3 regions of the Brevibacillus sp. MS2.2 genome follow, and region 1 is predicted to be linked to each of the others. Evidence: riboswitches for the same ligand, from Rfam matches in the RefSeq annotation. Region 1 holds a riboswitch; each other region holds the start of a gene.

Region 1 (10,591 bases):
AGAAATGAGATCTGTTCCTGCTACTGTGTTTTCAACAGGTACGTTGTTGACTGGTCAATACCAACTCCTGTTTCTACCTGATGATACCTCCATGTCGCCTTGGACTACGACGGTTCAGATTGGCATGGCGGAGCTATATATGGGAACAGATGCGAGTGGTCAAAAACTGGCACCGGATCAGACTATTACTGCCCCGGAGTCACCAGGTAAGATTTCTTTGTATTCGGCATACCCAGGTCGATGGTCGGTGAACGGAACTGGACAAACGTTGACGAATGCGCACCATTTTGAAGTGGATATCCCGATGATGCTGGCGGGTATGACGATTTCTGTCACTTTTGAGCCAGATTCCAAGGAAAACAAAACGGATTCCTTATGGGGAGGTTCTACGTCGACTACGATTCACATACAAATTCCAGGTGCACCAAATGCTTGTGGTCCCACAAGCGGAGACGTCACGATGGATGTGTTGATGCAGCCAAACGAAAAATCTACACTCATGGTCGAGAAAGCAAACGTGTATTCATCAGACAATACAGTGAAGCTCTATCAAAACCCGGTTCATGTGATATGGCTGACTACAGCAGCAGAGCATATCGAATTCGGTAGTGAAGCTGATGACGAGGAAGGACCAGGAGTATGGGCAGTCGATAACGTCGTGGTCGATAGTGATAAATTGAATTGGGATCATACAGGCTTGCTACTGTCTGGTTATAAGCCAGGGCGTTACAAGGTAAACTATTACAGCAAAAGAGACCCTGCCAAGACATGGTGTGGTTACATACAGGTCATTGAGGATACGCCACCAATCCCAGCGTCCCAAAGTTGTGATGCAGGTGATTCAGGTATGGCTCCATCATCAGCGCCGATGTTCATGAGAGGAAAAGAGGGCAAGGAATTTCGAGATGGAGATCTTGTGACTGTGGAATCTGAGAGCGATCTTGCTGAATTGGAAAACTTACAGCTCATCTCGACGTATGCAGAGCGAACTGGAACGAAGAAAGTTAGAGAGAGCAGGAAGGCTTCCGCTTACCATATGCCAAAGTATGAGTGGAAATATGGAGAGAACGCCATCGGTGCTAGACAAGAGCATAGCAGTGCTACGATATCCTCAGAAAATCGGATCGAGATCTACTACGAAGGAAAAGAAATCACTGCCATTAAGCCTTCCAATCGAGATGGCGACACTGGTAACGGACTGGAATCACTTGATATCAGCAAATACATTGATCGGCAGCAGCCCGGTAAATACGAGATCAAAGTAACCAATATCCTTAGCAACAAGACTTGCCAACTCGTTACAAGACAAAAAAGATCAGTCAAAAAAACAGACGTTGATGAACGAAAAGAAACGATTACATTTACAGTCGAAGTGAAATAACGATTGACCCCCTTGCATTTTGGCATGGGGGTTTTCGACTACAAGGGGAGGAAGTCCTGTGACAAATGAGCAGAAGGCGATCCTGGAAAAGTTCGGGTTTCGGATCGAAGGAGAGGAAGTGAAACATTTGAAGCTGGGAATCGTAAGAAATAAAAAAGAATTTGTCCGTCACGCCTCATCGGAAGAGTTGCAGGACTACATTAAGTCCATCTTGCGCAACCAATGTCAGTGGAGGCGAGGAGAATCTGAGTGAGCAGCCAGGGAGGTTATTGGGTTTGAGGGAGTCCAGGGAGACATTAGTTACGGCATTACGTGAAGTGGAGGCTTGGGAGAAGGATCAGAACGACTTGTGGTTCTGGGAAAAGCTTGGCAGACTTCCTTTTGTTCTGTTGGATCGGATTACGCCTGCATTCGTTCAAGAGAAGCTGGGAAAAGCCGTAGATGAAATGGCAGCTTTTCTTGAGACAGGTGGTACTTATTTGGTGCAGGATGAACCGATTTACAAGCGGTTTGGTAAACGCTTAGAGGGACAGGGCATATCTGTTATTGGCAAGGCGGAGATTGCCGCTGTACCGCTTACGATGATGAATGATGTCGCTATGGAGCTAAAGGATTCACGAGCGAATTTTGCCACGGTACAAGGTGCGACGACTGGCTTCGGAGGGATTTTTACCCTCGCGATCGATATCCCGTTATTAATGGGGACATCCCTAAAAGTATTACAAGAGATGGCTCTTGCCTATGGCTATCGACCTGAAGAGAAGAGGGAGCGGTTGTTCGTCGTCAAATGCTTGCAGTTTGCTTCCTCCGACATCGTAGGGAAAAAAGCGATACTCGCTGAGCTCTCTCGCTTTGATGATCCAAATGCACAGAGAGAGGTAATGGCGCAATTGCAGGGATGGCGTGAAGTCGTGGTAACGTACACAGAAAACTTTGGGTGGAAAAAGTTATTTCAAATGGTGCCCATTGCAGGTATTTTGTTCGGGGCGTATTTGAACCGCTCAACCGTACAGGATGTCGCCGAAGCGGGGATGATGTTGTACCGCAAACGGCGCATCCTGGAGCGGCTGCGTGAGAGCGAAAAGAGCGAGGAAATTACTGAGACCACTCCTCAATAGTAAGAGCGTAGAGGAGATGGTCCTCCCATACACCGTTAATTTGCAAATAGCGTAACGAAAGTCCTTCCTGGCGAAAACGATTTTTTTCCAAGACGCGAATGGAAGCTTGGTTGCGAGGCATGACAGCAGCTTGTACCCTGTGCAGTTTAGCATCAGAAAATGCAAAATGAAGGGCGAGATTTACTGCGGATGTCGTATAGCCTTTGCCATTGCAAGACTGATCCATAAAGTAGCCAATCGTTGCATTTTGCCACGCGCCGCGGGCGACATTCGATAAGGCTACACGTCCCATCATCTTTTTGGCCTCGCGGCTGAATACGCCGAAAGCATAGGCTGTGCCGCGTTCAAAATCAATCTCTGCTTGTGAAATCTGTTCTTGCTGTCCTGGGAGGGTCAGAAAGGAAGAGGGGCGGATTGGTTCAAATGGTTGGAGAAAGTCATGATTACGCAGCCGAAGCTCTAGGAGCTCGGCTGCGTCTTGTTGTTGGAGAGGCCGTAAGAGAATCTCGTCCGTATGTAGTGTCATGAGATCAATCCTCCTTAAAAAGTTGGATTGATAGTATAACATGTGCCAGATTATTTGGGAAACATCAATTAGCCGAGCAATTCAGCAAACGATACCCCAAATGCTTTGCAAGTTTCCACTTCTTTTGCAGTAGGAGAAAGCTCGATTTTCAAACCTTCCAGAGGAGTTTCCGCACCACGCTCGCTCGCCTTTTTCAGCAAAATATCAACAGCTGCACCGACATGCTCGTAAGCGGAGTCGCAAGAGCCAAAAGCAACGACCTTTTTCCCGCTGAGGTCAATATCGTCCATTTCCTCATAAAAATCCAGGCATTCGTCTGGAAGTTCGCCATCGCCCCATGTGTAGGCACCAAGCAAGATTCCGTCGTAAGATTCTAGTTCTTTTGCGTTCGCATCCATTACTTCTTTTATCTCCAGCTCAGCACCAGTTGAACGAATACCTTCTGCAATTGCTTCAGCAATTTCCTGTGTATTCCCTGTCATGCTCGCGTATACCATCAAAATGCTCATAAAACGTAAAACCTCCATTTAGATAATGAGTATCATTCTCAGTAATAAAATAATGAAAATGAGAATCGTTGTCAATAACTTTTTTCTTATTGCCACGTTTCATTGATTTTGGTAGAGTTAAATAAAATTATAATAATGTACTCTAAATAGAGGTGCGCCGAAGAAGAGTAAGTCTTTTCGCAATCTGCCAGGGGGCAGGAGAAGGAAGAAAGGCTAAAGCGCCGAAGCTTATGCTATGCCCCTACGTAGCACAGGCTGGGGTGTCTCATGAAAAATGAACATCCTGTCACAAGGGACCTCAAGTCTTTTTGTGGAGCGCTATTTATGATTTGCTTATGTAGTATCAAGAGCAATGAGATAGCGAATGCACTCATTGCTTTTTTTGATTTACCATGCTGTTATCTTGAGGAGGATGTAACTATGAACATGATGGATGCTAACGAAATTATCGCGTTTATTCAAAAAAGCGAAAAGAAAACACCCGTGAAGGTATATGTGAAAGGGAACCTGGAGGGAATCGACTTCGGTGCGAGCTCCAAAGCCTTCATTACTGGTCCTACTGGTGTTGTTTTTGGTGAGTGGAAAGAGATTGAGCCAGTGCTTGCTGCTAACGCAGACAAAATTGAAGATTATGTTGTAGAAAGCGACCGCCGCAACTCCGCTATTCCATTGCTGGATACCAAAGGGATTCAAGCGCGTATTGAGCCAGGCGCAATTATTCGTGACCAAGTGACAATCGGTAACAATGCGGTCATCATGATGGGTGCTTCCATTAACATCGGTGCAGTGATCGGTGAAGGTACGATGATCGACATGAATGTTGTAGTAGGTGGACGTGGAACCATCGGGAAAAACTGCCACATCGGCGCCGGATCGGTTATTGCGGGTGTTATCGAGCCGCCATCTGCACAGCCAGTTGTTGTCGAGGATGATGTTGTCATCGGAGCAAATGCTGTCATTCTGGAAGGTGTACGTGTAGGAAAAGGTGCTGTGGTTGCAGCGGGTGCTGTCGTGATTGAAGATGTACCTCCATACGTAGTAGTTGCGGGAACGCCTGCACGCGTGATCAAGCAAATCGATGAAAAAACTCGTTCCAAGACAGAGATCAAGCAGGAGCTACGTCAACTGTAAGGGAGAGAGTGCACATGGACTGGCGTTCGCTTGATGAACAATATATCGTCTCCTCTTACAAAAGACTTCCGATTGCCATAGAAAAAGGTGAAGGAAATTACTTGTACGATACGAACGGGAAGAGCTATCTCGACTTGTTTACCGGACTCGCGGTAAACGTTCTGGGGCATTCTCATCCGCGCATTGTACAGGCTCTGCGTGAGCAGGGAGAGCGCTTCTTGCATATTTCCAATGTATTTTTAAACAAGCCGGCTATTCGTTTGGCCGAGCGTTTGGTTGCGAACAGCATTAGTGGAAAAGTGTTTTTCACCAACTCTGGTGCAGAGGCTACAGAGTCTGCGATCAAGCTGATTCACAAATGGACGAAAAACGAGGGGGCAGGTCGTGAAGGCATCGTTGTCTTACGGAACAGCTTTCACGGGCGAACACTCGGAGCAGTGCGTTTGACGAGGCAGGCTCACATCTATCAAGACTTTCCTCAGCCGGCTTTTCCAGTGTATGAACTGGATGTGGAGGATACGGAAGGATTGCGAGCGATTTGCCAGGAAGCAAAGCCCGCTGCGGTCCTCATGGAGCCAGTCTTGGGTTCCGGCGGTGTCGTGCCATTAACGGAAGCGTTCTTGCGAGAGGTAGCTGCGATCTGTGAACAAGAAGGTATGCTCTTTGTCATGGATGAGATCCAGACAGGAATGGGCAGAACTGGAAAGTTGTTTGCTTATGAGCATGCAGGCGTAACGCCAGACCTGATCCTTTTCGCCAAAGGCATAGGGGGAGGGCTTCCACTCGGCGGTGTCATTGCTGGTCCAAAGCTGATGAACCAGTTCAAACCGGGGGATCATGGAACGACATTCGCACCATCACCACTGTCTGCTGCCCTGGGGAATGTCGTGTTGGACGAATTGCTTAATCCAGCCTTCATCGCTCACGTAGAAGAAGTGATTGCGTACCTGTGGTCGGGCCTGGAAGCGTTGCGAACTCGTCTTCCAGATCAGCTGCAATCCCTTCGCGGAAAAGGCTTGATGGTTGGAATTCCGCTCTCTTCCACCCCGGAGGAGGTAAGTCACTTGCAGCAAGCATTGCTTGACGAAGGAATTCTCGTTGATGTGACGCAGAAAACGATTGTTCGTCTGCTTCCACCTCTGACGTTGACAAAAGCTGATGTGGACCGTTTCCTTGCTGTGTTTGAGGAACAATTAACAGCAAGAACAGGCACGAAAAAGGAGGCGTAGGCCATGACGACTTCCTTGTTTACACAAATTCGCCGAGACCTGCACCAAATACCGGAGCCAGGCTTCGCTGAAGTGAAGACGCAACAATACTTGCTCGACTATTTGAAAAAGCTGCCCCAAGAGCGAATCGAGATCAAAACGTGGCGGACAGGCATATTGGTCAAGCTGGCAGGAACAAAGCCAAAACGATTCATTGCCTGGCGGACGGATATGGATGGCCTACCGATCATAGAGGAAACGTCCTATCCGTTTCGCTCGCTTCATGAAGGATACATGCATGCTTGCGGGCATGATATGCATATGGCAATTGCACTTGGTCTCCTGACGCATTTTACCGAGCAGCCGATAGCAGATGATTTGCTGTTCCTCTTCCAGCCAGCAGAAGAAGGTCCTGGCGGTGCTGAGCCGATGATGGAAAGTGAAGAGTTTGCAGGGTGGCGACCGGACTGCATTTTTGCCCTGCATATTGCGCCAGAATATCCAGTTGGTCATATTGCGACGAAGCCAGGAATCTTGTTTGCCAACACGTCTGAGTTGTACATTGATTTGGTAGGCAAAGGGGGGCATGCAGCCTTCCCGCACAAGGCGAATGACATGGTGGTTGCAGGGAGCCATCTTGTGACACAGCTTCAATCGATTATTTCGCGTAATATGGACCCATTGGATTCCGCCGTCGTAACGATTGGCAAGCTGGAGAGCGGGACGAAGCAGAACATCATCGCAGAGAAATCCAGGCTAGAAGGGACCATCCGAACCTTTTCGATGGAATCGATGGCAATCGTCAAGAGCCGCATTGAATCTCTCGTAAAGGGAGTGGAAATAGGCTTTGATTGCCAGGCAACGATTGACTACGGGGTTGGCTACTGCCAGGTTTACAACGAGGAGCAGCTAACGACAGACTTCATGCAATGGGTACAGGAACAATGTGAAGATGTAACTCTCATCACCTGCAAAGAAGCCATGACTGGAGAAGACTTCGGTTACTTTTTGGAAGAAATTCCCGGCTTTTTGTTCTGGCTGGGAGTGCAAACGCCGTATGGCTTGCACCATTCCAAATTGGAGCCGAACGAAGATGCGATCGAGGTTGCCGTTCGACTGGTCTCTCGGTATTTTACATGGCTTTCGCAACAGGAGTAGCAGGGTGTCAGGAGCAAAAAAAAGAGTGGCTGGAAAGCCGCTCTTTTTTCTGTGTCATTCCCAACCGTATTCTCGTCAAGAGTAAGGAGTAGTTACTAACATCTCTGTGCATAAGTCTTTCTTCCTAAGATTTTTGTGCTTGTGGATAATGTGGATATTGTTGAAAAAACTTATCAGGGCAGCACAACTATTTCCTTTTCCAAACGTATAAACTAGGGAGAAGAAATTCCGGAAAAACAAGCGCTGCCGCGCACACATACAGGAGGATTATTGACATGAAAAAAGCATGGTTATCGGCCTTGTTGGCGTTGACTGTAGCAGCAGGGGTGGGGAGCACTACTGCGCTGGGAGAGGGTGCGATGCGCGTATTTTTCGGTGCGGAAACCGTAGCGAGTGAAATGCCAGCATCCAAGGCCGAATCGGTAGAATCAATAGTGAACAAGCTCGGTGGTTTTGCTGATTACGATCAGCAATCTGGCAAATTGCAAGTGATTAAGCCAAACGTAAATATTATTGTGGTCGAAGGAATTCAGCAGACCCGCAATAAAAATGTCGTTTTCAGCAACCCTGTCAAAGGATACAGCGACAAAAATGTGCCTCGTACGTTTAACGTGTTCGTAGAGGTTGATGACGCGCCTGTAGCCAAAGACTTGCGTATGCAACTCGTGTTGGTCGGACCGGACGGCAAAGAAGTGTCTAAAGGGAAAGAATGGAAATACTCCACTCAAAATGCAAACAGCTTCTATTTTTCTGAGCCTTTTGTATCTACAAAACTCGAAGCATACGGCACTTATAAAGTACAAGTTCAAATGAAATCCGAGAAATTTACTTCTTATGTAACCGTGGGTGAAAATACATTTACAGTTGGGCGTTAAAAATTATGGCTTGGATGCGTTTCCACTTCGCATGTCCCCGTGCTATAATATAGGGAAAAGCCAATATGATTGGTGATAGCAAGTACATGAAAGAAAGGAACGATGGGAGCGAATGGAGACAAATCCCCCGCGATCGTCCACAGATGTAGAAGGCCCGAGTATACGCATTGCCTGGAAAGATGAGCAATCCATTCAGGCAGAGTGGAGCATGACGAAGGAGTTCGAGCAAGAAATAGAGCGAAAGTTTGCTATTCCGTTTGCTGAACTGCCTTTTGTCCTACGCCTTTTTGATGTGACGTACCGCAAAGAGATCCGAAATGATGGCACTGACCTTTATACTGATTTTGATATCAACCACCGTTCTTCCGAATGGATTTTGTACGGAGTGACGCAAGGATTGGAATATTGCGTCGATCTGGGAATTCGGATGGTGGACGGAAGGTTTTATTCGCTGTCCAGGTCTCAAATGATTTGATCAACGTGCTCAAGCAACGTACGACTGAGGCAACTGCATTTTTATACGAAACAGCCCCATTATCCACGAGATTTGCTTGTGGCAATGGGGCTTTTGATTTATATTCGTACACTTATGGGTTCTCTCGCTGTTTGTCTAACAGTCGCAGGGCAACCGCTAAAACAGCCCATACTGGCATTGGTTCGTCTAACTTCTTCAGCCATTCAGGCGAGGTCAGCAAGCCCTCTTGTAACGCACGATTGCCCAGCTCCAATTTCCAGGGAGGAAACGATTGTGGTTCTTCTGGGGCGAATGGATCGTACTGAGATAAGTTGTACGTTTGAATGAGGCGCGTCAGCTTTTCTGCATACGCAGGATCGGTAGCGTAGCCGGCTTCTTCTAAAGCCTGTGCGGCTTGTGCGGGAGTAGCTGCTGCCAGCACGTTTTTGTATGCGGGCTTACGTAAAAACTGGGCATGGTCTTCCATGGATTGCTGGTAATTTTCGTAAGCGCGGAACTGGGAGGTACGTGTGACTGTCTTTCCGTTTTCTACCTCTTTGCTTTCGATGGTGACAGAGCCGGCAGGTCCCGTTCCTTTCATTCCAAAGAGGTTGTACGAGAATGTCCCAGTGGCTGGGTCAACAGGTACTTTTTTACCCCAACCTGACTCGAGTATGGCTTGCGCTATGATAATGGAGGGGAATATACGATGGTTCAGATAAGACTTTCTGGCGTGGTCAGCAACCAACTGAATAAATGCTTGCGCATCCATAAGCACACCCCTTTCCTCTTTTTGTTATTCGTATGAAAAAAAGAGGTCAGGGGGAATAGGCCTGAACATGAAAAAACAGTCGATATTTCTCGACTGTTTTTCCGTTTTTTTGTTTATGGCTTTCGAGGTTGGAAGTATTGAATGCGCTTGTTGAAGAGGTGGAGCTCTGCTTTATAATCACGTGCCAAGTATCGACAGTATTCATTTGCCTTGTTTTTATCGCCGTGCGTGGCCGATTCAGGGAGGGACACTTGTATGTAGTGCTTCTCGGAACCGTTTTCATTTTTGCTCCCGACGCCAACAACGATAGCTTTGTACATGTTTGGATCTTTTCCTTTGAGAAGGAACCACGAGTCGACTCCTTCAGGGCGTTCTTCTAGGGTGTAAGGGAAAGCGGCGTCAGCATAGCTCCAGCCCAATTGCTTTCCTGTTTTTGAGGTCATGTCAACGTATCGCGTAAACTTGGCTTTCACGTCATCAATACTTACAGATGCTGCGGTAGAACCATCAACGAAATAGATGTAGGCGGATTGAAGTTTCACGACTGCACTCACTCCTAGTACCGGTATTCTGTGCGTTAAGTGTAGCATTGTCTTCCACTCTTTGGCAATGAGGCAGTTGGCGACCGAAAACAATTGCGTGTTTTTTCTGAAAAGTGTAAAATATATATCATATTTATATGCCGTTAGATGAACGATAAAGAATCATGGAGGAATATACGCATGCAGGAGGCCTCAATTAGACACGTATTCGAAGCTTTAAACACCATGCGCGCCATCGATGTGGTGAACAAAGAAGACTGGGAGCGGGCAGCGAAGGAAGCCGAATTGGATTCCTCTGTACAGTTAAACATTCTCTGGATCATCTACTGTTATGAAGGTGTACGCGTCACGCAAATTGCAGATTGGACCTTCTGGCATCCCTCATCGATTGTCATTCATATCAAGAAATTAATGGAGAAAGGCATGGTGACGATCGAAAAGTCGGAGTTGGATGGGCGTGTGGTTCACGTATACCCGACTGAAAAAGGCAAAGAAGTATTGGAAGCCAGTCGAAGAAGTGTACCAGATATTTTTAGATTGACGTATGCATTGGAGAAAATGGAGGAACGATACAGTACAGCAGTAGTTGAACTGTTCTTTGAATGTCTCTCCTTTGTCGCGCAATCGTTGCATGGTGCAGAAAAAGTGAGATGGATTCAAGAAGGGGAAGACAGGGTCATTAACCCAACGCGTCTGGTAAATGATGCTATTTGGGTGGCAAAAACGTGATATTTCGCTTATACTAGTGAATAATCCGAATATTTCACGAAATTCGGAGGCCAAAATACTGTTGAGGAGGGATTGCTGATGGAGCACTACGACCACTTATACGACGTTTCGGAGAATGCTAATGTACGTTTCCTTGGCTTTATTTCAGAGGGAACACGCTACGACTTTGGCATGGTTTTTACACACAA
Region 2 (9,860 bases), on a different contig from region 1:
GGCTCGCTTTGCTCTCATCATGCGAGATGACGGCCTTCGTGGACTCGGTATTTTTCCCGGAGATGCTCTCCTGATCTCAGACTTTTCGATGGAACCTGTAAAAGACAGACCTGTATTGATCCGGCAGGAGGGGCAGTTCCTTGTGCGTATCGCTGCAGACGTTAATCCATTGGAGTGTCTGTTTACAACCACACGCGAGCAAGACACCCCCATGTTACTCCCCTCGGAAAACATTCGCATTACAGGTGTTGTATCCGGTATTATTCCACGTTCATCATCGTAACCTCATTAAGCAGCCAATCCTTGATTGCTGCTACCGTTTGCTGCCACTGCTCCTGCGGGGTAATGGCAGCGGGCTGGTCGCCCTCCTGCGATCCATAGCTTCCGAACTGGGCATGGTTCCCCCCTTCTATGGACATGTAAACAGTACGATCCGGCAAATATTGCTTGCTCTCCATAAACTTTTCCATAGTGATCACTCCATCGCGAGAACCGAGCAAAGACAGCACAGGCAAATTCACCTTCTTCAAGTTCCCCTGACTGTTCGGATACGCTCCCAGTAAAAATACACCACTGATTCGGTCCGAGTGGTTTGCTGCGAATTGAGCTGCCATCGTTCCTCCAAGCGAATGTCCTCCGATGACAAACGTTTTATTCGGGTACGCCTTTAATACTTGTGTAGCTCGGGTCATATCACTTACAGCCAAATTCAGCGGCATTCGTGCGAGAAAAACATGGTAGCCAGAGCCTGCCAAGGCACGGGCTATCGGTGCATAGCTCTCCGGTTTGACCAGTGCTCCCGGATACAAGATGAGTCCCGGTTCGCGTGACTCCCCGCCTTGAAAAATAATCCAGTCATTCGTATCCATGACCGTAATCCCTTCACCGCCTTGCATGGCCGTTAACGCTGCCTGATCAGGCTGATACGGCTGCAAATACCATATAGCGAGACAAATCGCTCCGAGTGTCACCAATACGAGTGCCTGAAACCATTTTTTACGTGCTTGACTCATCCTACCCACCTCGTTTCCGCCCCCATGTATGATGCTACTTATTATGTCTCAAACGCGCTGCTCATGTGCATAAATTGTGAATCTCGACATCTTCGCAGTGTTGACGAACTGATTTTTTAATAGTAGTATTCAAACATACTACTTATATTTGTTTGGAGGTTTTTCTCATGATTGAGCACGTAAAACGAATGGGTTTATCCGATTTGGAAGCGCGGTGTTACTTGACCGTGCACGAAGAAGCAGACCTGTCTGTAATAGTTTTGGCGGATCAGTAAAGCCTACGGCGCTCATTACAAAAGTCCGGAGACCATTACGAAAAACTACTCGATTTTTACAAAAAAGAAAAGGAAGGGAATTGTTATGAATCTACAGGATGTGCAATTTTGCGAGGAACTGGTAAGAAGTGCGGGAAAGGAGCTTCTAGTTGAATTTGAAAAAGGCGTGCCCTGCCACAGCAAGGAAGCAATGACTAAACGCTTTGAAGAGGTGAATCCCGTGGTTGAAGCTCGATTGAAGCGCTCATTATCCGAGCGGTTCCCCACCTATGAATTCTCTGACGCGGAATTCAATCTGGCTGCACAGGAAAAGCCTGAATTCACAAGTCCTTATTGGGTGATGGATGCAATCGATGGAGCAGTTCACTTTCTGCAAAACATGCCGATGTGGGCTACTTCCCTCTGCCTGATTGACGGAGGACGCACGGTTGTTTCTTTTGTCTATGATCCATGCCGTGATGAACTGTTTACCGCAATTAACGGGCGTGGAGCTTTTTTAAACGGACAAAAAATCAGTACCTCATCCAAATCGCAGCTAAATGAGTGCATTCTAGGGACGCTCTTTGCTTCCTCCGAGCCGATGAACCTCTTGGTCGGAAAGTATACAGCGAATTCCTTGACGCGAGTGATGCCAGAAGCTTTTGCCATCCGCATGCAAGGCGCGGTTTCGCTCCATCTCGCCTATGTGGCGTGCGGACGACTCGACGGTTACTGGGAATATGGTAAAGGGGTGTATGATTGGCTGGCTGGTGCTCTTTTGGTCCAGGAAGCGGGAGGCACAATTACGGATACGCAAGGGAATGATTTTTGCTGGAAAAGCACAGGCATCGTAGCAGCAGGCTCGACCATCTACCCTAAGCTGATCCAATTGACTCCCGCTTCATAAAGAACAGATAAAAAGGGTGAGCCTATGCGCATCACCCTTTCTCCTTTTTCCGTTCGCGAAAACGGCGCACCTTCATCAGGTTTCCGCACATTTTGTCATCACACCAGCGGCGCACCCGGTTGCGGCTTTCATCATAAAACACCCAGCAGCAATCCTCGTTGTCACATATTTTGACTCGCTCCAGATGCTGCGGGGCAAGCAACTCCGCGAAAGAGGCTGCAATTTGTGCCATGACGAGGGGCCAGCCCTCTGTTGAGCTGGATTGCTCTTGCTTGTAGCTACCCTCCTCTTCTACATACAACACCTGCACATGAAAAGGAGCGAGAGCCAAAGCTCTGTTCAATTCCGCTAGGTCCTCCTCTTGGAATCGCTCTCCACGGACAACTGCTTCCAGCATACGTCGCAAACGCTCGCGCAACTGCAAAAGTGAAGCGGCACACTCCTCATTCATCGGCAGCGGTGCGGTTAGCTTGTATGTTTGCAAAAAGGATGACAGCCATTCCTGGTTCTCCAGGCGATTTTCCCCACGACCAGAACCGCGCCAATCCCGCCAATCACTATTTAAAAAATCGATACAAAGCCAGTCCATGTCATCATCTCTCCTGACGAAACCCTTCATTTTCTCTCTTGTATGATCATACAGGATATGGTAATCTCTATTTGTAACCATCGTAATAACATTAACTGGTTACAATCTCATTTCTTATTGCTATTATAGCGTTTCATCAATCTGTTTCACAGGAGGAAGCGTATGAATCGGAAGGAATTGCTTTTGCACGGATGGGAATGTACGTATGACAAGGAAGACTGGTATCCACCCTTAAAAGAAGCGCTTTCCGGCGTATCAGCAGCCGAGGCGAGCTGGCGCCCTGTGGGAGAAGCAGCCAACACGATCTGGGAAAACGTCAGCCACCTTCTTTATTACAAAGAACGCCTGTTGCATCGTCTAATGGGCACTGAATTTCCTGGATCGGCTGAGACGAACGATGATACCTTCATCCCGTCCGGCGGTCCCGATGACGAAGACGCTTGGCAAGCTACTCTCGCTCGCATGGAAAGCGTCCACCGCCACATTCACGAAAAGCTTTCCTTGCTGACGGATGAGGAGTTAAATCAGATGGCTACTTATACGCCCATTTACCAAAATGTGATGAGTCTGGTCCTGCATGATGCGTTTCATACGGGACAAATCGTCCAAATTCGCAAGCTGCAAGGCTCCTGGCCTGCCAGACGATCATTTGAATAACAAAATTTCACATTGATTAATCACAAACAATCCTTTATAGTTGATGAATCACATAATTTCATACATGTTATCCTCATCTTTCACGGTGAGGATAGAGGTCGCGGCTTTTATATCATCCTGTACGAGATTCAGAGAAAATCAATGACTCCAGGTAAGGAAAATCCGCCGAAGCTCATATCGCGTCTCTGTGCGATTGGGTTGGGGCTGTACTCGAAAGGGGCAGAACTGTCACGTTTGCATGCCAAGCAAACGTGGTGAGCTATCTTCAGTGAAGGCTTGGTGGGGATTGGATGATACCGCCCTATGCCATTTTTTTGGCTATGGCGGTTTTTTCGTTTCCGACCTTCCTTCTCAAAAATCAAGAAAGGTCGTGCAAGCAGCTTATGTCACAAAATCAATTGCAACGTGGTTTAAAAGCCCGACACCTGACGATGATCGCCATCGGCGGCTCGATTGGGACGGGATTGTTTCTTGCGAGTGGAGGCTCGATCCACTCCGCCGGACCTGGTGGAGCTTTAGTCGCCTATCTCGCCATTAGTATCATGGTTTACTTTTTAATGACCAGCTTGGGGGAAATGGCGGCCTTCATGCCTGTTTCCGGTTCGTTTTCGACGTATGCCACACGGTTCGTCGATCCATCTCTCGGTTTTGCTCTCGGCTGGAACTACTGGTACAACTGGGCCATTACCATTGCCGTCGAGCTGTCAGCTTCCGCACTCATTATGAAATATTGGTTCCCGGATACCCCAGCGATATTGTGGAGTGCTTTGTTCCTCGGATTGCTGTTTGCCTTGAATCTCCTGTCTGTGAAAGCCTATGGAGAATCTGAATATTGGTTCGCCTTGATTAAAGTAATAACGGTTATCATCTTTATTATTGTGGGTGTGTTGATGATTTTTGGCATTATGGGCGGTCAAGCAGTCGGCTTCCAAAACTTCACCAAAGGCGACGCGCCATTCAACGGCGGCTTCATGGCCCTGCTCGGTGTCTTTATGATTGCCGGATTCTCTTTTCAAGGGACAGAGCTGGTTGGTGTCGCAGCTGGAGAGAGCGAAGACCCTGCCCGCAACATTCCGAAGGCCATCCGTCAAATTTTTTGGCGCATCCTGCTCTTCTACATTCTCGCTATTTTGATCATCGGGTTGCTGGTTCCATACGATAATCCAAATCTGATCAGCGGCGACCTTACGGATATTGCGATCAGCCCGTTTACGATTGTATTTGAAAATGCCGGTTTTGCTTTTGCAGCATCCGTCATGAATGCCGTTATTCTCACGTCAGTATTGTCTGCTGGTAACTCTGGCATGTACGCCTCTACACGCATGCTGTGGAACCTGGCAAAAGAAGGAAAAGCACCAAAATGGTTCGCAAAAGTAACCGGTAACGGCGTACCGATCAATGCCCTGATCTTGACTGCGCTCATCGGCGCCCTTGCTTTTCTGTCCTCTCTGTTTGGAGAAGGCGAAGTGTATGTCTGGCTTTTGAATGCTTCCGGTATGTCCGGCTTCATCGCTTGGCTGGGAATTGCAATTAGTCACTACCGTTTCCGCAAAGCGTTTATCGCTCAGGGCCGTGACTTAAGCGAATTGCCTTATCGGGCAAAGTGGTTCCCGTTTGGTCCGATTTTTGCCTTCATCATTTGCTGTATCGTTATTTTGGGGCAAAACTATTCCGCATTCATGGGTGGAACGATCGACTGGTATGGCGTCCTGGTCTCTTACATTGGCCTGCCACTCTTCTTAATCATTTGGCTCGCTTATAAAGTCACCCAAAAGACCAAGCTCGTCCCTCTAGAACAAGTAGACTTCAGCATGGATGAATACACGAAGTAATCGAAGAAAAATTACGGACTTCCGTTATCTAAACGGGAGTCCTTTTTCGTGTTTGCCAGCATATGTGAGGAGAGTAGAACATGCAAATCCAATCGTATTCCCGCTACCTATCCCCCCAGCTTCCAACTAACCAAACTGTACCTAAAATGGTGACAGGAACTAGTTTGGCATTGCCCAAGCTCGATACTGTAGACCTTCGTTCACACAAGGCACGCGAGCTACCTGCTGATGCCATCGAACATCACAGCGTCCAATTTTTCTTTAGCACAGAGATTAATGAGCGTTTGGATAAAATTTTCGCAGATAAACCACCTGAGGCTCGCAAGGCCTTTGACCACATCCTGGAGCGAAATTTTTTCAACTCCCAATCCACCTACACCGATGAAGAAAGAGCTGCTTTGGTAGAAGTGGGTTTAACCCAAGGCAAATATTTGGCAGACCAATACATGGCTGATGAAAAACATGCTGCTGAATTTTTGGATACCCTTCATCTGCTTGCTGGCGTTGCCAAAACACGAAAGGTTGACCCTGCAACTGGCAGTGTCAGCTACGTAGAGCTTCCGCAAAAACCGCAGGGGGCGCCGAACGACTATGTTAATCCGTCCAAGCTGATGGAGCGGTATGACCCTAAAGCCTACAAAAAAATGCAAGCGGTCACAACCAATCAAACAGAGAAAGTAAGCATGCTGATTCAATTCGTCAAAAAGCTGCAACATCGTCCAGACTGGATCGCACAATACCGGAACGAACAAGCTACACTTCTCTCTGATTTAAAAAATACAAAAATCGCTAACCGTTTTGAGAATGTAAATACAAAGGACGCCACTGACTTTGTTCGTCAAATGAATACGCTTGCTGAAAATGCTTCCGTTTCTGCCTTCACACCATTGCTACAAACGAATCTTGCCTCTTTTATGATGATCCTGGCCAAGAAAACGAGTTAACTTCACAAAGATGATCGTCACAGCCTCCGCCCGAACTTCCCTGGGACTGGGGCTGTTTTTTCTTGTGTAGTACCAATCTCTTTCCTTTTCCAGTTAAGGAAAGGGACTGGCAGGTGGTGGACATACTAACCCGTAAAGGAGGAGACGAACATGGATGACAATCGCGAAAACGACCTGCCTGATTTCAAACAACTGGATGACAGACTGATCGCTCAACCTCCGACTAGCCCAATAATCGCAATCCGTACCAATCTGGACAAGGAACCAAATGACGTCGACAATCCGTATGTGCAGCAAGACTCTACACCCACTGGACAAAATAAGGGGGAAGCAAATGACTGATCGCATCTCAAATGAAAAGCCGGACATGGGTTATAACGGAAGCAATATGCATGGTTATTCCCTTACACCAAAGGAAGGGACATTGGATCAAGCTGACAAGACGACTGCGGCAAAAAAAGAAAACAGGGAGAAAGAATAGTTTTTCCCCATTACGAAGAACAATTCCCCTTTGGGAAAACAGGTAGATGCTCACTTTGCCTTTTTCCTGAAGGGGATTTCTTTTGGATTTCTAACCAAGAACATGGTGAAAAAACATTTTCTTATTGACGAAATTCTATTGGAAATATATACTTTTCATGGATTTGATAATGAGAATCGTTATCAAATATTTGCATATATAATCAGGAGGTTGCCCCATGAAATCCAGGCTCTTCAAACACATTTACAGCACAACATTAGTCACTTTTCTCCTCACAGGTGGCGCCCATATAGCTCTGGCCGCACCACTCATGGCCACTGCTGAACAGACGGATGTTTCCCCTTTGTCGCTAGATTTCGCAGTTGAACAGGCAATTAAGAACAGCGTTGATCTGGAGGTGCTTCGGCTTGAATTAGATATTACGAAGTACGAAACATCCATCACACTGAGAGAAAAAGCAGAAATAAAAAAAGCCGATATCATGACTCTGGCTGATGCAAAAAAGAAATTCGAAGACGCTGCCAAAGCAATCAAAGAAGTAGTTGTCGATGAAGTCGCCCTGAATACGCAAAAAAACACCATACAATTACAAGTGCAAAAAGCATTCTTCGAAGTCCAATCATTAGATGCCAAAATCAAAGCGCAAAAGACAAGCTTGCAAAGACAGTACTGGTTGGACTCCCAAGACACAGAAGCTCACAAAAATCTTGCTGCCCTTGAAGCCAGCTACAAACAAGCATTGGCCAAGCTCAACGATTTATTGAATGAAAAAGCGGACAGACAATGGAAGATGATCGCTACTGATCTGACCCAGCACGAGCTGCTTTCCTTGGAGCAATTGCAAGCAAAAGCTTATGAAAAACGTCCTGAGATGATCAAGGCACAAGCAGAAATAGACTTTGCCCAAGTAAGAATTGATTACACAGCCGAGTATTCCGCACTCAGCACATATAAAGGTACAATTGCAAAAAACGAGCACAAAAAGGCAGAACTGCAAAAACAAAAAACACAAAAGAAAATCGGTCAAGAAGTAAGTGACAACTATACGAAGGTACTGGCAGCGAAAAAGGCATTAGAGGAAAGTACAGCAAAGAAAGAAACCGCATTGGAGCGCTATCAGGCAACAATCGATCAATATAGATTAGGAAAAGCATCGATGAAAGAACTGATAAAAGACGAAGCAAACCTGTTTGACTCCGAAACAAAAGCAATCGAATCAGTTTATCAATACAATCTCGCTGCTATCACCTTGAACCAGTTGACTGGTTATTAATATTTCGCATTACGAAGGATCTCATTTATTCATTTAAAATAAAGAAGGCTTCATCCCACAGGGTGAAGCCTTTACTCATTTATTAGCCTCTCAAAAACTCCTGGCATCACCAGACGACCACCGTCTACACCAAAATCCTCTATGAACCACCAAGCCGATAGCACACTGTGGCAATACGCCCACGCCAGCACTCTCTCTTTTTGCAAAGACAGGGCCTTCGTCAGCCCATCGACCCGCTGCTTCATTACTTCTTCTACCCCATCCTCTGGCAAATGGTTCAGCAAAAACGGAATCACCTCGTATTCTGTCTCCCCGATCAGCCCTTTTGGATCAATTGCCAGCCACGGCTCTCTTTGTGCCCGCAAAATATTTTCATGATGAAGATCACCATGTAGCAGGCACTGTTCTTTTTGTGAGGAGAGAAGCTTTTTGTACCATTGCATGGCCTGCTCCACCATTTGCTCGGGAATCGGTCCTGTCCCACCTCGGAAATGAGAGCGAATCCCTACCAGTCCCACAGCCCAGTCCGCTATTGTCGGAAACGTAGACACAAGCTTACCCACTCTGGAAACGGGTGTATGCATCCTTTTGATCACGTCCGCCAAGCATTGAATTCGCTCGTCTTCATTACTCAGCTTGTCCAGTGTCTCTCCTGGCATGATGCGCTCCAAAAGCATGATGCCTTTTTCCTCGTCCGAATCGAGTAGCTGCACCATTCCCCGCCCCGCAAAAGCCCGAATTGCCGTCAGCTCTTTCTGCCAGTCCAGCCCAGGCACGCCCAGCTTCAACACGGCGTTTCTCCCATCCTCTAACACAACAGGTGCAACAAAATTATAAGAGAGTGGAAAATGCTCAAGCACTTTTAATGACCATCGTGCTTCGCATTCGGCAATCAACTCATGAAAGGAATCCAGCCAGAGACGCCCGTCTTCTTTATGTACGCCGACAACTGTTTGGGTAAAATGTGTTGGCAGTGAAATCATTAAGAATCTCCTCCTCGAACTACTTGCAAAACATCCTCTTGCATTAGCTTTCAAGCTGTTCCCTTCCCACAGCCGCTTCTTCCCCACCACAGCCACTCGTTAAAAAAGGGAGCAGCTTGAAAGCCGCCCCCCTTTATTTCCCGGAAAATGTTATGACATTCGTCCCATCAAGCGCTCCATACGTTCCAGCGCCTTCTTCAACTGCTCGATCGATGTTGCATAAGAACAACGGATATGCCCCTGTCCGCTTTCGCCGAACACGTCTCCAGGTACAACAGCTACCTTTTCCTCCATCAGCAGCTTCTCCGCAAACTCAGAAGAGCTGAGACCTGTAGAAGCTACAGACGGGAATGCATAGAATGCTCCGTCTGGCTCGTGGCAAGTCAATCCGATTTGACGGAATCCGTCTACCACATAATTGCGGCGCTGACGGTAGCTCTCGATCATTCGTTCCATATCAGAACGTCCATGACGCAGGGCTTCCAATGCAGCCATCTGAGCCATCGTCGGTGCACACAGCATGGTGTACTGATGGATTTTCAGCATGCCCGCAAGTAAATCAGGCGATGCGCAGACATATCCCAGACGCCATCCGGTCATCGCGAACGCTTTGGAAAAACCGGAGATGAGGATCGTCCGATCTTTCATCCCTGGCAGAGCCGCGATACTATCGTGCATTCGTCCGTAGGTAAGCTCCGCATAAATTTCATCGGAGATCACCATGAGGTCGTGCTTTTCAATGATCGGCAAAAGTGTTTTCCACTCTTCAGCCGTCATAGTCCCCCCGGTCGGGTTATTTGGATAGCAGAAAATGATTGCTTTTGTACGCGCGGTGATGTGCGACTCCAGCTCTTGTGGTGTCAGCTTGAACTGGTTTTCCATCGTTGTTTTCAGGAAAACTGGCACCCCACCAGCCAAGCGAATGAC
Region 3 (10,591 bases), on a different contig from region 1:
TGTCAAACAGGCCCTCAAAATTGCTGATTACGGGTATGTACTGGAGGCAGGGCAAATTGTATTGGATGGCACAGGAGTAGCGTTGTTAAACGACGAGCGTGTAAAAGAAGCATATTTGGGCGGTCGCAAGCACTAGTCTGCCTATAAAAAACTGTCGCCATGGAATGAGGCGGCAGTTTTTTTCGTATGGATTCCATGGTACTATGAAGGATAGAACGTATATTCTCTTATGATGCGAAAAAGGGAAGGAAGCCGGATACGATGCCAACCAAATTGACGAGAGAGCAAATGGAATATCTTGTTCATCAAGTACAGCGCTATTTTAAAGAAGAACGGTCGGAGACACTCGGCAATTGGGAGACGGAAGAGTTGATTGCCTTTTTTTCGAAAGAACTCGGCCCCTTCTATTACAATCAAGGGGTACAAGACAGCCGCAAGCTGCTGGTGGAACGGATGAGTTCCTTAGAAGATGAACTGTATGTATTGGAAAAGCCATTCCACAAGAACAAATAGATGCAAGGCAGATATAGAGCAAAGAGGAGGGGGCAGCCATGAACAGCTCCTTAAAAGACAAGCTGGCCGTCCTGCCAGATAAGCCAGGCTGCTACCTGATGAAAAATGCGAGCGGGGAAATCATTTACGTAGGAAAAGCCAAGGTGCTGAAAAACCGCGTCCGCTCTTATTTTACAGGCAGTCATAACGGAAAGACGCAGCTGTTGGTCAGTGAGATCGTGGACTTTGAGTACATTGTGGTATCCTCAGCAATTGAGGCGCTCATCCTCGAGTGCAACCTGATCAAGGAGCATGACCCTCGTTACAATGTCATGCTCCGCGACGACAAGACGTATCCGTACATCAAAATTACGAATGAGGCGCAGCCACGCCTGGAGATTACCCGTAAGGTACTAAAAGATAAAGCCAAGTATTTCGGTCCGTATCCGAATGCTGGAGATGCCTCCGAGGTGAAGAAGCTGCTTGATCGCCTCTATCCGTTGCGCAAATGCCGCAATATGCCCAAGCAGGTTTGTCTTTACTACCATTTGGGACAATGTCTAGCGCCCTGTGTGTACGAGGTATCGGCAGAGGAAAATCAGCGTTTGGTGGATGAAATCAGCCGATTCCTCGATGGTGGCCATGAGGAAATGAAGCAAACCCTCACGGAAAAAATGCTGCAAGCCGCAGAAAACATGGAGTTCGAACGCGCCAAGGAATATCGCGATCAGATCAAGAGCATCGAAGCGGTGATGGAGAAGCAGAAGATCACGTTCACCGATACGGTAGACCGCGACATTATCGGGTTTGCTGTGGAAAAAGGCTGGATGTGCATTCAGGTGTTCTATATGCGAAAAGGGAAGATGATCGAGCGTCAGACGACCTCCTTTCCATACTATGGAAGCGAAACTGAAGACTTCATGTCTTATGTGAGCCAGTTCTACTACGACAAGCAAAATGCACTGCCAAAAGAAATTTTGCTCCCGCAAGAGAGTGAACCGGAGCTTTTGAGTGAGTGGCTGGGCATCAAAGTCCATGCTCCGAAAAGAGGCAAAAAGCATGAGCTCGTGAAGATGGCTTCGGAGAACGCCCGTATTGCTTTGCAGGAGAAGTTCGCGCTGATGTCCAAGGACGATGCTCGTACAGTCCAAGCGGTACACAATCTCGGTCACATTTTAGGGATTCCGGTTCCTCATCGAATTGAAGCGTTTGACAACTCCAACATTCAGGGAACAGAGCCTGTGTCTGCGATGATTGTGTTTACAGACGGGCGTCCTGACAAAAAGGAATACCGCAAATTCAAGATCAAAACCGTCGAGGGACCAGATGATTACGGCTCCATGCGCGAAGTCGTTCGCCGTCGATACTCTCGCCTGTTGAAAGAAAACCAGCCTATGCCCGATCTGATTGTGATTGATGGTGGAAAGGGCCAAATCAGCGCGGCTATGGACGTGCTGGAAAACGAGCTGGGTCTCTATATTCCCGTCTGTGGACTCGCGAAGGATGAGAAGCACCGCACTGCTCAGCTCATGTACGGAGATCCGCCAGAGCCTGTGAATCTTAGACGTGATAGCTATGAGTTTTATTTGTTGCAGCGCATCCAAGATGAAGTCCACCGTTTTGTTATTACGTTCCACAGACAATCCCGGACGAAAACGATGCTTTCCTCGCAGTTGGATGAAATTCCGGGTATCGGTGAGAAACGACGCAAGCTGTTGTTCTCTCATTTTGGCTCGTTGAAAAAAATGCGTGAGGCGACCGTTGAAGACTTCCGCCAACTAGGGATCGGCGACAAGCTGGCAAAAGAAATCATCGGGCATCTGCGTAAGCTGGACACATAGCAAATGTAACTTTTGGAATAACCTCTAAAAAGGAATTGATCCATTTTTAGACTCATGATATAATCCGATTCAAACAGAATAGTTAGCCTCACTTCCATTATGGAGTGAGGTAGAGGCGCGAAAACCAAGAGTACCACCCTGAGATCGGGTATCTGTGAAGGGGACGGGAAAGGGGAATTCGCCGAAGTGTGGAGGGAAACCCGCTTTTCTCCATGCTGGGTCTGCGTTGAACAAATGCAGGACTGTCATCTGCACAATGACCAATTGTCAGATGGAGAGCTATCTCACGGTGTGTCAATGTGAGTTTTGATGGTGCTTACTGTCAATCTTCGTTGTCCGCGTGTATTGGGAGGGAGGAACCGGTATGTCGAAACAATAGGCAGCGGCAGGTCTTATTCCTTGTCGGTGCCTTTTTTGTAAAATAAAAATGCAAGACTTTTCCTTATAGAGAGAATAGTGAAAAACCATACAATACGAGATAAATACCAAATTGGATATGAGAAAAAGGGAGAGAAGCCGCATGGGGTTGATCGTGCAGAAATACGGAGGCACCTCTGTAGGTACCATTGAGCGAATTTTACGAGTTGCGGATCGAATTATCAGCTACAAAGAGGAAGGACATGATGTGGTAGTCGTTGTTTCTGCAATGGGGAAATCTACTGATGTGTTGGTAGACATGGCCAAGCAGATTAGCGCATACCCATCCGAGCGTGAAATGGATATGCTGCTGACCACGGGGGAGCAGGTATCGATCGCGCTTTTGTCGATGGCTTTGCATACAAAAGGCTACGACGCCATTTCTCTTACGGGCTGGCAAGCTGGAATCACTACGGAGGCGATTCACGGAAGAGCACGGATCAAGCAGATTGATCCAGAGCGGATTCAATCCGAGCTCGGCCGTGGTCGTGTGGTGATCGTGGCAGGATTCCAAGGGATCAGTGACGAAGGTGAAATTACGACGCTCGGCCGCGGTGGATCGGATACATCTGCGGTTACACTTGCAGCGAGCTTGAACGCTGAGAAATGCGAAATCTTTACGGACGTGTCCGGGGTGTATACAGCTGATCCGCGAATGGTTCCAGCAGCGAGCAAGCTGGATACGATCTCGTATGATGAGATGCTGGAGCTGGCGAACCTCGGTGCAGGGGTTCTTCATCCAAGGTCAGTAGAGGCTGCGAAAAAATACAAGGTAAGGCTGGTCGTCCGCTCCAGCTTTACTGCCGAAGATGGTACGTACGTTGAGGAGGTTGCCAACATGGAAACAGGAAGAGTAGTAAGTGGAGTTGCACACGATGAAGATGTAGCCAAAATCACGGTTGTCGGCATGCCTGCCAAGGTCGGGACGCTTTCCCGTCTGTTCAATACGCTGGCGGACAATCAGGTGAACGTCGATATCATTATCCAAAGCTCCTATGATGCGTCTGTTACGAACATTTCTTTTACCGTTGCAGCGGATGACCTGAAAAAAGCACTGGATACGCTGGACAGAAACAAAAACGAGCTTGGCTTTGAAAAAGTCGATTTCGAGGAAGGCTTGACCAAGGTATCAATTGTTGGCTCGGGTATGATCAACAATCCAGGGGTAGCTGCTGAAATGTTCCGCGTCCTGGCAGAAAAAGAAATTTCTATTAAAATGGTATCTACGTCTGATATCAAGGTTTCTTGCGTCATTCCAGCAGCCTTGACGGAGCTGGCTGTTCGCAGTCTTCATTCGGCATATGGTCTGGATGTCGAGGAAACCGCGGTTGTGCACGGAGTATAAAATATGGATGCTCCCTCTCCCTTTGTTATAGGTAGAGGGGGCATTTTCTTCATGACGCCACTTGTACAGATATACGTATGTCTGAAGGGCTTTCCAACTCGATTTTGCTGAACGCTTCTCTTTCTTTCCACTGCTCAATCATACCAGCGATGATTCCAGCCTCAAAAGAAAGACTGCATGCCAGTCTCTCTATAGACTGGTAGCTAAAAATAGAATGAGTGAGCGAATAGACGATAGTTTGCCGGGTCTCCTCCACGACGTCTAGCTGGCCTAATCCGAGTCGAATAAAAGGCATAATCGGGCCAGTTGCTGATTGAATGGGGATTTGGCGGCCCATGTTTTTTCCAATCCAATAGAGGATATGGTTTTCACTATCACCTAACAGGGTGCTGGTCAGCGTTTCACGTAGAAGATGATAGCCAAGATAGGGCATATTCATTCTTTCCGCATAGGGAATGGTCTCCGGTGGCAACAGTGCTGCTAGCTGATCCTTCTCTTTCATATGTGCTTCCCTCCTGTCTGTACTAGATTATGAGGATGGGCTCACATTCATGACATCGTAATAGAAAAAATAGCTGGACTAAACAAAGTTATTCTATCAATGTATTTAGTACATTGATTGTCTTGACGCTCTGTGTCGACAAGAGTACAATTGGATTTGGTCAAAGTTTTGCCCAACTTTTTCTCGAATTTTGACACATTCCGACAAATTCATATGATCTAGCGAACGCAGTCTTTTTGTGAACAGCGTCAAGATGCTCTTCATAAAATGATCGTGGAGGTTTTGCTATGTCTAATGGGTGAGGCAATGGGTTAGGATATTGGGGAAAGGTCTATCAAAACGGCCGAAAACCGTTTTGGACCGCTTGCGGTGATGCTTGACGTTTTTCACAGAATTGAGAGTTACATACATTGAAAGGGGGACCATTGTATGGCGAAAGGCCATAGCTTTCTCAGTCACAAGCTACACTCACTTCTTGGTTTGTTTCCGATCGGGCTCTTCCTCGTGTTCCACTTGACCGCCAACTATCAAGCGACTCGTGGGCCTGAAGCTTTCAACCAGGCAGTAGGCTTCATTGAAAGCCTTCCATTTCTGTTAGTACTTGAATTTGCCTTGATCTACCTCCCGATCCTGTTTCACGCAGTTTACGGTCTCTACATTGCGTTCCAAGCGAAGCATAACGTAGGGAACTTCGGTTACTTCCGAAACCAAATGTTCTTGTGGCAACGCGTTACAGGAGTCATTACCCTCATTTTTATTGTTTGGCATGTTTGGGAAACCCGTATCCAAAAAGCACTGGGTGCACACGTGGATTATGACATGATGGCAAACATTTTGAGCAGTCCTGCAATGATCGTATTCTACACAATCGGGATTATTAGCACGACTTTCCACTTCTCCAACGGACTGTGGTCGTTCCTTGTTCACTGGGGAATTACAGTTGGGCCGCGTTCCCAACGTATTGCAACATTCGTGACTTTGGGCGTATTCGTAGTTGTAACCTTCATCGGCTTGCGTGCGATGTCGGCTTTCATTTTGTAGGGATAGGGGGACAAAACTCATGGCAAAAGGTAAACTGATCATTGTCGGTGGGGGTTTGGCCGGCTTGATGGCTACCATCAAAGCAGCAGAAAAAGGCGTTCCTGTTCAGCTGTTCTCCCTGGTTCCGGTAAAACGTTCCCACTCTGTCTGTGCGCAGGGCGGTATTAACGGAGCGGTAAATACCAAAGGGGAAGGCGACTCCACATGGGAGCACTTCGACGATACAGTATATGGCGGAGACTTCTTGGCAAACCAACCGCCGGTTAAAGCAATGTGCGATGCAGCACCTGGCATCATCTATATGTTGGACCGTATGGGCGTTATGTTTAACCGTACGCCAGAAGGTTTGTTGGACTTCCGTCGTTTCGGGGGAACCAAACATCACCGTACCGCTTTTGCGGGTGCGACAACTGGACAACAGCTCTTGTACGCATTGGACGAACAAGTACGCCGTTATGAAGCTGAAGGTCTGGTAACCAAGTACGAATATTGGGATTTCCTCGGAGCCGTTTTGGACGATACAGGAACCTGTCGCGGGATTACTGCACAAAACATGCGTTCCGGTGAAATTCAATCCTTCCGTGCGGATGCCGTTATTTTGGCAACAGGCGGACCTGGTATCATCTTCGGTAAATCGACGAACTCGATTATCAATACAGGTACAGCAGCGTCTGCGGCGTATCAACAAGGGGTTATCTACTCCAATGGTGAGATGATCCAAATTCACCCAACTGCAATCCCTGGCGACGACAAGCTGCGTCTGATGTCCGAGTCTGCTCGCGGTGAGGGTGGCCGTGTATGGACGTACAGAGACGGTAAACCTTGGTACTTCCTGGAAGATAAATACCCTGCATACGGAAACCTGGTACCGCGTGACATCGCGACTCGCGAAATCTTCTCCGTTTGCGTAGATATGAAGCTGGGTATCAACGGCGAAAACATGGTATACCTCGACCTGTCCCACAAAGATCCAAAAGAACTGGATGTAAAATTGGGCGGTATTATCGAGATTTACGAAAAATTCGTTGGGGATGACCCACGTAAAGTTCCAATGAAGATTTTCCCTGCGGTTCACTACTCCATGGGCGGTATGTGGGTAGACTACAACCAAATGACCAATATCCCTGGTCTGTTTGCAGCAGGTGAGTGCGATTACTCTCAGCACGGTGCTAACCGTTTGGGTGCGAACTCCCTCCTGTCCGCGATCTATGGCGGTATGGTTGCAGGTCCAAAAGCGATCGAGTACATCAAAGGCTTGAAAAATTCCTCTGATGATCTGTCTTCCACGCTCTTCGATGGCTTTACTAGCCAAGAGCAAGCGAAATACGACAGCATCCTGAAAATGGACGGAACAGAAAATGCTTACCTGATCCACAAGGAACTGGGTGAGTGGATGACTGACAACGTAACGGTAGTACGTTACAACGACCGTCTGCAAAAAACGGATGATAAGATCGTTGAACTGATGGAACGCTACAAGAAAATCAACATCAACGATACAAATAAATGGAGCAACTCTGGTGCGGCGTTTACCCGTCATCTCTGGAACATGCTCGTACTGTCCCGCGCGATTACGATCGGTGCGCTCAAGCGCGACGAGAGCCGCGGTGCTCACTACAAGCCTGACTTCCCTGAGCGTGATGACGAGAACTTCATGAAGACGACAATGGCGAAGTACAATGCTGAAACGACTGCGCCTGAAATCTACTATGAAGACATCGACGTATCCCTGATCGCACCACGTAAACGTGACTATACGTCTGACAAGAAATAAGAGAGGAGGAAACTGATCATGGCAGAAAAATTGATTCATTTGATTATCACTCGTCAAGATAGCCCTGACAGCACTCCGTACAAGGAAGAGTTCAAAATCCCTTACCGTCCTGGTATGAACGTGATCAGTGCTTTGATGGAGATTCAACGTAATCCACTCAACGCACAAGGTCAAAAAACGTCTCCAGTAAACTGGGAATCGAACTGCTTGGAAGAAGTATGCGGTGCGTGCTCGATGGTTATTAACGGAAGACCGCGCCAAGCTTGCTCGGCACTGGTTGATAAACTGGAACAGCCGATTCGTCTTGAGCCAATGAGCACCTTCCCTGTACAACGTGACTTGTCGATTGACCGCAGCCGCATGTTCGATGCGCTGAAACGCGTAAAAGCGTGGGTTCCAATCGATGGTACGCATGATCTGGGACCAGGTCCTCGCATGCCGGAAGTTGAACGTCAATGGGCGTACGAGCTTTCGAAGTGCATGACGTGCGGTGTTTGCTTGGAAGCTTGCCCGAACGTGAATGCGAAGGCTGAGTTCATCGGTCCGTTTGCGATTTCGCAGGTTCGTCTGTTCAACCAGCATCCAACGGGTATGATGAACAAGCATGAGCGTCTGGAAGCCCTGATGGAAGATGGCGGTATCGGTGATTGCGGTAACTCGCAAAACTGCGTACAAGCATGTCCAAAAGGCATTCCGCTGACAACGTCGATCGCTCACATGAACAAAGAAACAACCAAACATGCAGTGAAGAAGTTCTTCTTCTCCTAATAAACGAAGAAATGGCGTGCGCCGGTGATCCGGAAAGCACGCCTTTTTTCAGTTTAAGAAAGTTTGTTTAGGTGCTTACTGTATATGTGGCTGTAGTGGAGAGAAGAATATTTCCAGGCTAGGCTCCAGGCTCCGTCCCGCTGGGGGTTGAGACTGTCCGCTCCGAAGGGATTCGCGGGGAAACGCAAAAGTGGTAGCCGCTTCGTAGCACGGGCACGTTGCGTTTCTTTTGCCCGCAAATCCCTTCTCCGCTCGGTAGGACTCCACAAGTCGCTACGTCTGGAAATATTCTTCTCTGGCGTAACAGATGAGGTATTTCATTCTTTGAAGGATTTAAAAAATTGGATCACGTGGAAAGCTCGTAGAGGAAACAGGAGAAATAAGCGAAGATCTTAGGGACACCGACCGAGACGCAATGCAAAAAGCGAAACACGCTCTTAAGCGTCCACCTCTGAAACACATCCTGAGAGGACAACTTTGGACGCGGTTTCGCTTTTTGCATGGAGTCGTGCAGTCAATCCCCGAGGGGGTGGCCCTAGAAGCTGAGCGTTTTCTCCTGTTTTCTCCCCACCACAACAGCAACGTACAAGGAGTTTATTCACTCGCCTCGATGACGGCCGCCATCGCCAGCTTTTCAAAAATGAGGACAAAGTGCTGGAGTTCATCTTCGCTGAGGTGAGCAAACATTTTATTTAGCTTTTCTCTCCGATTGTGCTTGGCTACTTGCAGAATTTTTTTGCCAGAATCTCGCAAGCTGATGTAAACCACTCGGCGATCTTCCTCATCACGATCACGGGCGACGAAACCGTGTTTATCCAAACGGTCGACCATCGCTGTGATTGCGCTTGGTTTGACCCCCATTGATTCAGCCAATTCTCCAACGGTGCATTTTTCCTTCTGTTCCAACTGATGAAGGATGTAGAATTGCGGGCCAGTCAAACCAGAGACAGGTTCGGCTAATTGCGTTCCCATCGTACGCATAATGGTACGAAACGCCTCCTGCAAGCGCTCAAGCGTATCTGTTAAGGGGGAGGGCATGCTCGTATCGTCTCCTTATTTGATCTATTTCTTCGTTATCGGGAATATTTGATATGTAATATTTAATGCACTTAAATATAGGCTGAAAATACTTCGTTTGTCAACCTTCGCGAAAAGAAGGGAATACCCAAGCGATTCCTAGTGAAAACTGAAAACATAATGGAATGACTTCCAGCAAGGGGGCAAACGATGAAGAAAAAGGTATGCAGCATTGGATTAATATTGGCTTTGCTTCCCGCAACGACTGTCAGCACTACAGCGTTTGAAGGAACGGCGACCATTCGTACGCAGATTTTGCAGGATCTCGCGGAAATGCACGAGCCATTACATACAGGCAAGGCGGACAAGGAATATAAGACAAAGGCAGATGAATGGCAACGTCAAGAACTTCTACTGCGAGGAGAGCAATTAAAATCCGCACCTGTCGATTCGCTGGAAATGATTGAGGCGACTAAGGCTTGGGAGGAAGCAGGCGTAAAAGGAGAAGGTATGCTCGTTTCCGTGATCGATACGGGAGTCAATCCGCGCCACCCCGATTTGCCTGCCCCGCATGATAAGCGTTCAGCCATGCAAAAGTCAGGTTCTTCCCATAAGGTGATCCCTGGCTTTAACTGGGCTGACCGTACGCAAACAACAGAAGACGTATCGGAATCTCAGCATGGTATCCATGTGGCGGGAATTATTGGTGCGAACGGAAAAGTAAAAGGGGTTGCTCCTGAAGCCCAGCTCATCAGCCAAAAAGTATTTTCCAATTATCAAAGCGAGGTTCCTGGGCTAGGTGAATCGATTTTATTTGCGATCAATGATTCCATTACGAAAAAAGCAGATGTCATCAACTTGAGTCTAGGTTCCTCAGCAGGCTACGTGGATGAAACAAATGTAGAGCAAATGGCAGTAAAGCGAGCAGTCGATAATGGAATCGTAGTAGTGGCAGCAGCCGGCAATGATGCGTATTTCGGCAGTGATAAGGTACGAGCACAGAATCCGGATATCGCCATGATCGGTTCTCCAGGCTTGAGCCCTGATGCGTTTTCAGTTGCTTCGGTCAACGCTACAGCACTGGCTGGCTATAGCTTCACGGTGCAAGGGGTACCCGGAATGGAGAAAGTCGTGTATTTATCCGGCTATGTGGAAGGCGGGGGTGCAATAAACCCGGTCATGACGCTGATGAAGTCATATCCGCTTGTCTATATGGGGAAAGGGAAGAAGGAAGACTACAATGTTTCCGTAAAAGATAAAGTAGTATTGCTCGAGCGAGGCGACATTTCATTCGACGATAAGCTGCGCCTCGCCAAAGAAGCAGGAGCAGTGGGTGCTGTTATCTACAACAATGAAATGGGACCACTCATTATCAGTGCGGAGCATGCCAAACA

The links. A riboswitch is a leader RNA that binds a small molecule or an ion and turns the genes downstream of it on or off. The one in region 1 is predicted to bind lysine.
Region 2: another riboswitch for lysine. It lies ahead of HP568_RS19005 (amino acid permease); the one in region 1 lies ahead of dapD (2,3,4,5-tetrahydropyridine-2,6-dicarboxylate N-acetyltransferase).
Region 3: another riboswitch for lysine. It lies ahead of HP568_RS14395 (aspartate kinase); the one in region 1 lies ahead of dapD (2,3,4,5-tetrahydropyridine-2,6-dicarboxylate N-acetyltransferase).

What each region holds. Positions count from the first base shown of each region.
Region 1 is NZ_JABSUZ010000008.1:55,887-66,477, reverse strand. It holds gene HP568_RS09440 (hypothetical protein) at 1-1,381, shown strand, start outside; gene HP568_RS09435 (hypothetical protein) at 1,440-1,634, shown strand; gene HP568_RS09430 (EcsC family protein) at 1,657-2,499, shown strand; gene HP568_RS09425 (GNAT family N-acetyltransferase) at 2,477-3,025, opposite strand; gene HP568_RS09420 (flavodoxin) at 3,094-3,534, opposite strand; lysine riboswitch at 3,674-3,863, shown strand; gene dapD (2,3,4,5-tetrahydropyridine-2,6-dicarboxylate N-acetyltransferase) at 3,955-4,665, shown strand; gene HP568_RS09410 (aspartate aminotransferase family protein) at 4,680-5,894, shown strand; gene HP568_RS09405 (N-acetyldiaminopimelate deacetylase) at 5,898-7,031, shown strand; gene HP568_RS09400 (hypothetical protein) at 7,307-7,906, shown strand; gene HP568_RS09395 (DUF4912 domain-containing protein) at 8,019-8,381, shown strand; gene HP568_RS09390 (glycoside hydrolase family 73 protein) at 8,494-9,132, opposite strand; gene HP568_RS09385 (DUF1885 family protein) at 9,246-9,674, opposite strand; gene HP568_RS09380 (MarR family winged helix-turn-helix transcriptional regulator) at 9,855-10,403, shown strand; gene HP568_RS09375 (DUF3055 domain-containing protein) at 10,482-10,591, shown strand, end outside.
Region 2 is NZ_JABSUZ010000022.1:4,322-14,181, reverse strand. It holds gene HP568_RS19030 (hypothetical protein) at 1-283, shown strand, start outside; gene HP568_RS19025 (alpha/beta fold hydrolase) at 261-1,013, opposite strand; gene HP568_RS19020 (inositol monophosphatase family protein) at 1,374-2,174, shown strand; gene HP568_RS19015 (CGNR zinc finger domain-containing protein) at 2,206-2,763, opposite strand; gene HP568_RS19010 (DinB family protein) at 2,926-3,420, shown strand; lysine riboswitch at 3,505-3,690, shown strand; gene HP568_RS19005 (amino acid permease) at 3,804-5,252, shown strand; gene HP568_RS19000 (hypothetical protein) at 5,333-6,196, shown strand; gene HP568_RS18995 (hypothetical protein) at 6,347-6,538, shown strand; gene HP568_RS18990 (hypothetical protein) at 6,531-6,677, shown strand; gene HP568_RS18985 (TolC family protein) at 6,895-7,950, shown strand; gene HP568_RS18980 (aminoglycoside phosphotransferase family protein) at 8,022-8,933, opposite strand; gene HP568_RS18975 (aminotransferase) at 9,084-9,860, opposite strand, start outside.
Region 3 is NZ_JABSUZ010000013.1:95,474-106,064, forward strand. It holds gene HP568_RS14380 (ABC transporter ATP-binding protein) at 1-136, shown strand, start outside; gene HP568_RS14385 (DUF2164 domain-containing protein) at 262-513, shown strand; gene uvrC (excinuclease ABC subunit UvrC) at 552-2,333, shown strand; lysine riboswitch at 2,436-2,623, shown strand; gene HP568_RS14395 (aspartate kinase) at 2,854-4,095, shown strand; gene HP568_RS14400 (YslB family protein) at 4,145-4,597, opposite strand; gene HP568_RS14405 (succinate dehydrogenase cytochrome b558 subunit) at 5,027-5,638, shown strand; gene sdhA (succinate dehydrogenase flavoprotein subunit) at 5,658-7,412, shown strand; gene sdhB (succinate dehydrogenase iron-sulfur subunit) at 7,431-8,180, shown strand; gene HP568_RS14420 (MarR family winged helix-turn-helix transcriptional regulator) at 8,775-9,218, opposite strand; gene HP568_RS30110 (S8 family serine peptidase) at 9,408-10,591, shown strand, end outside.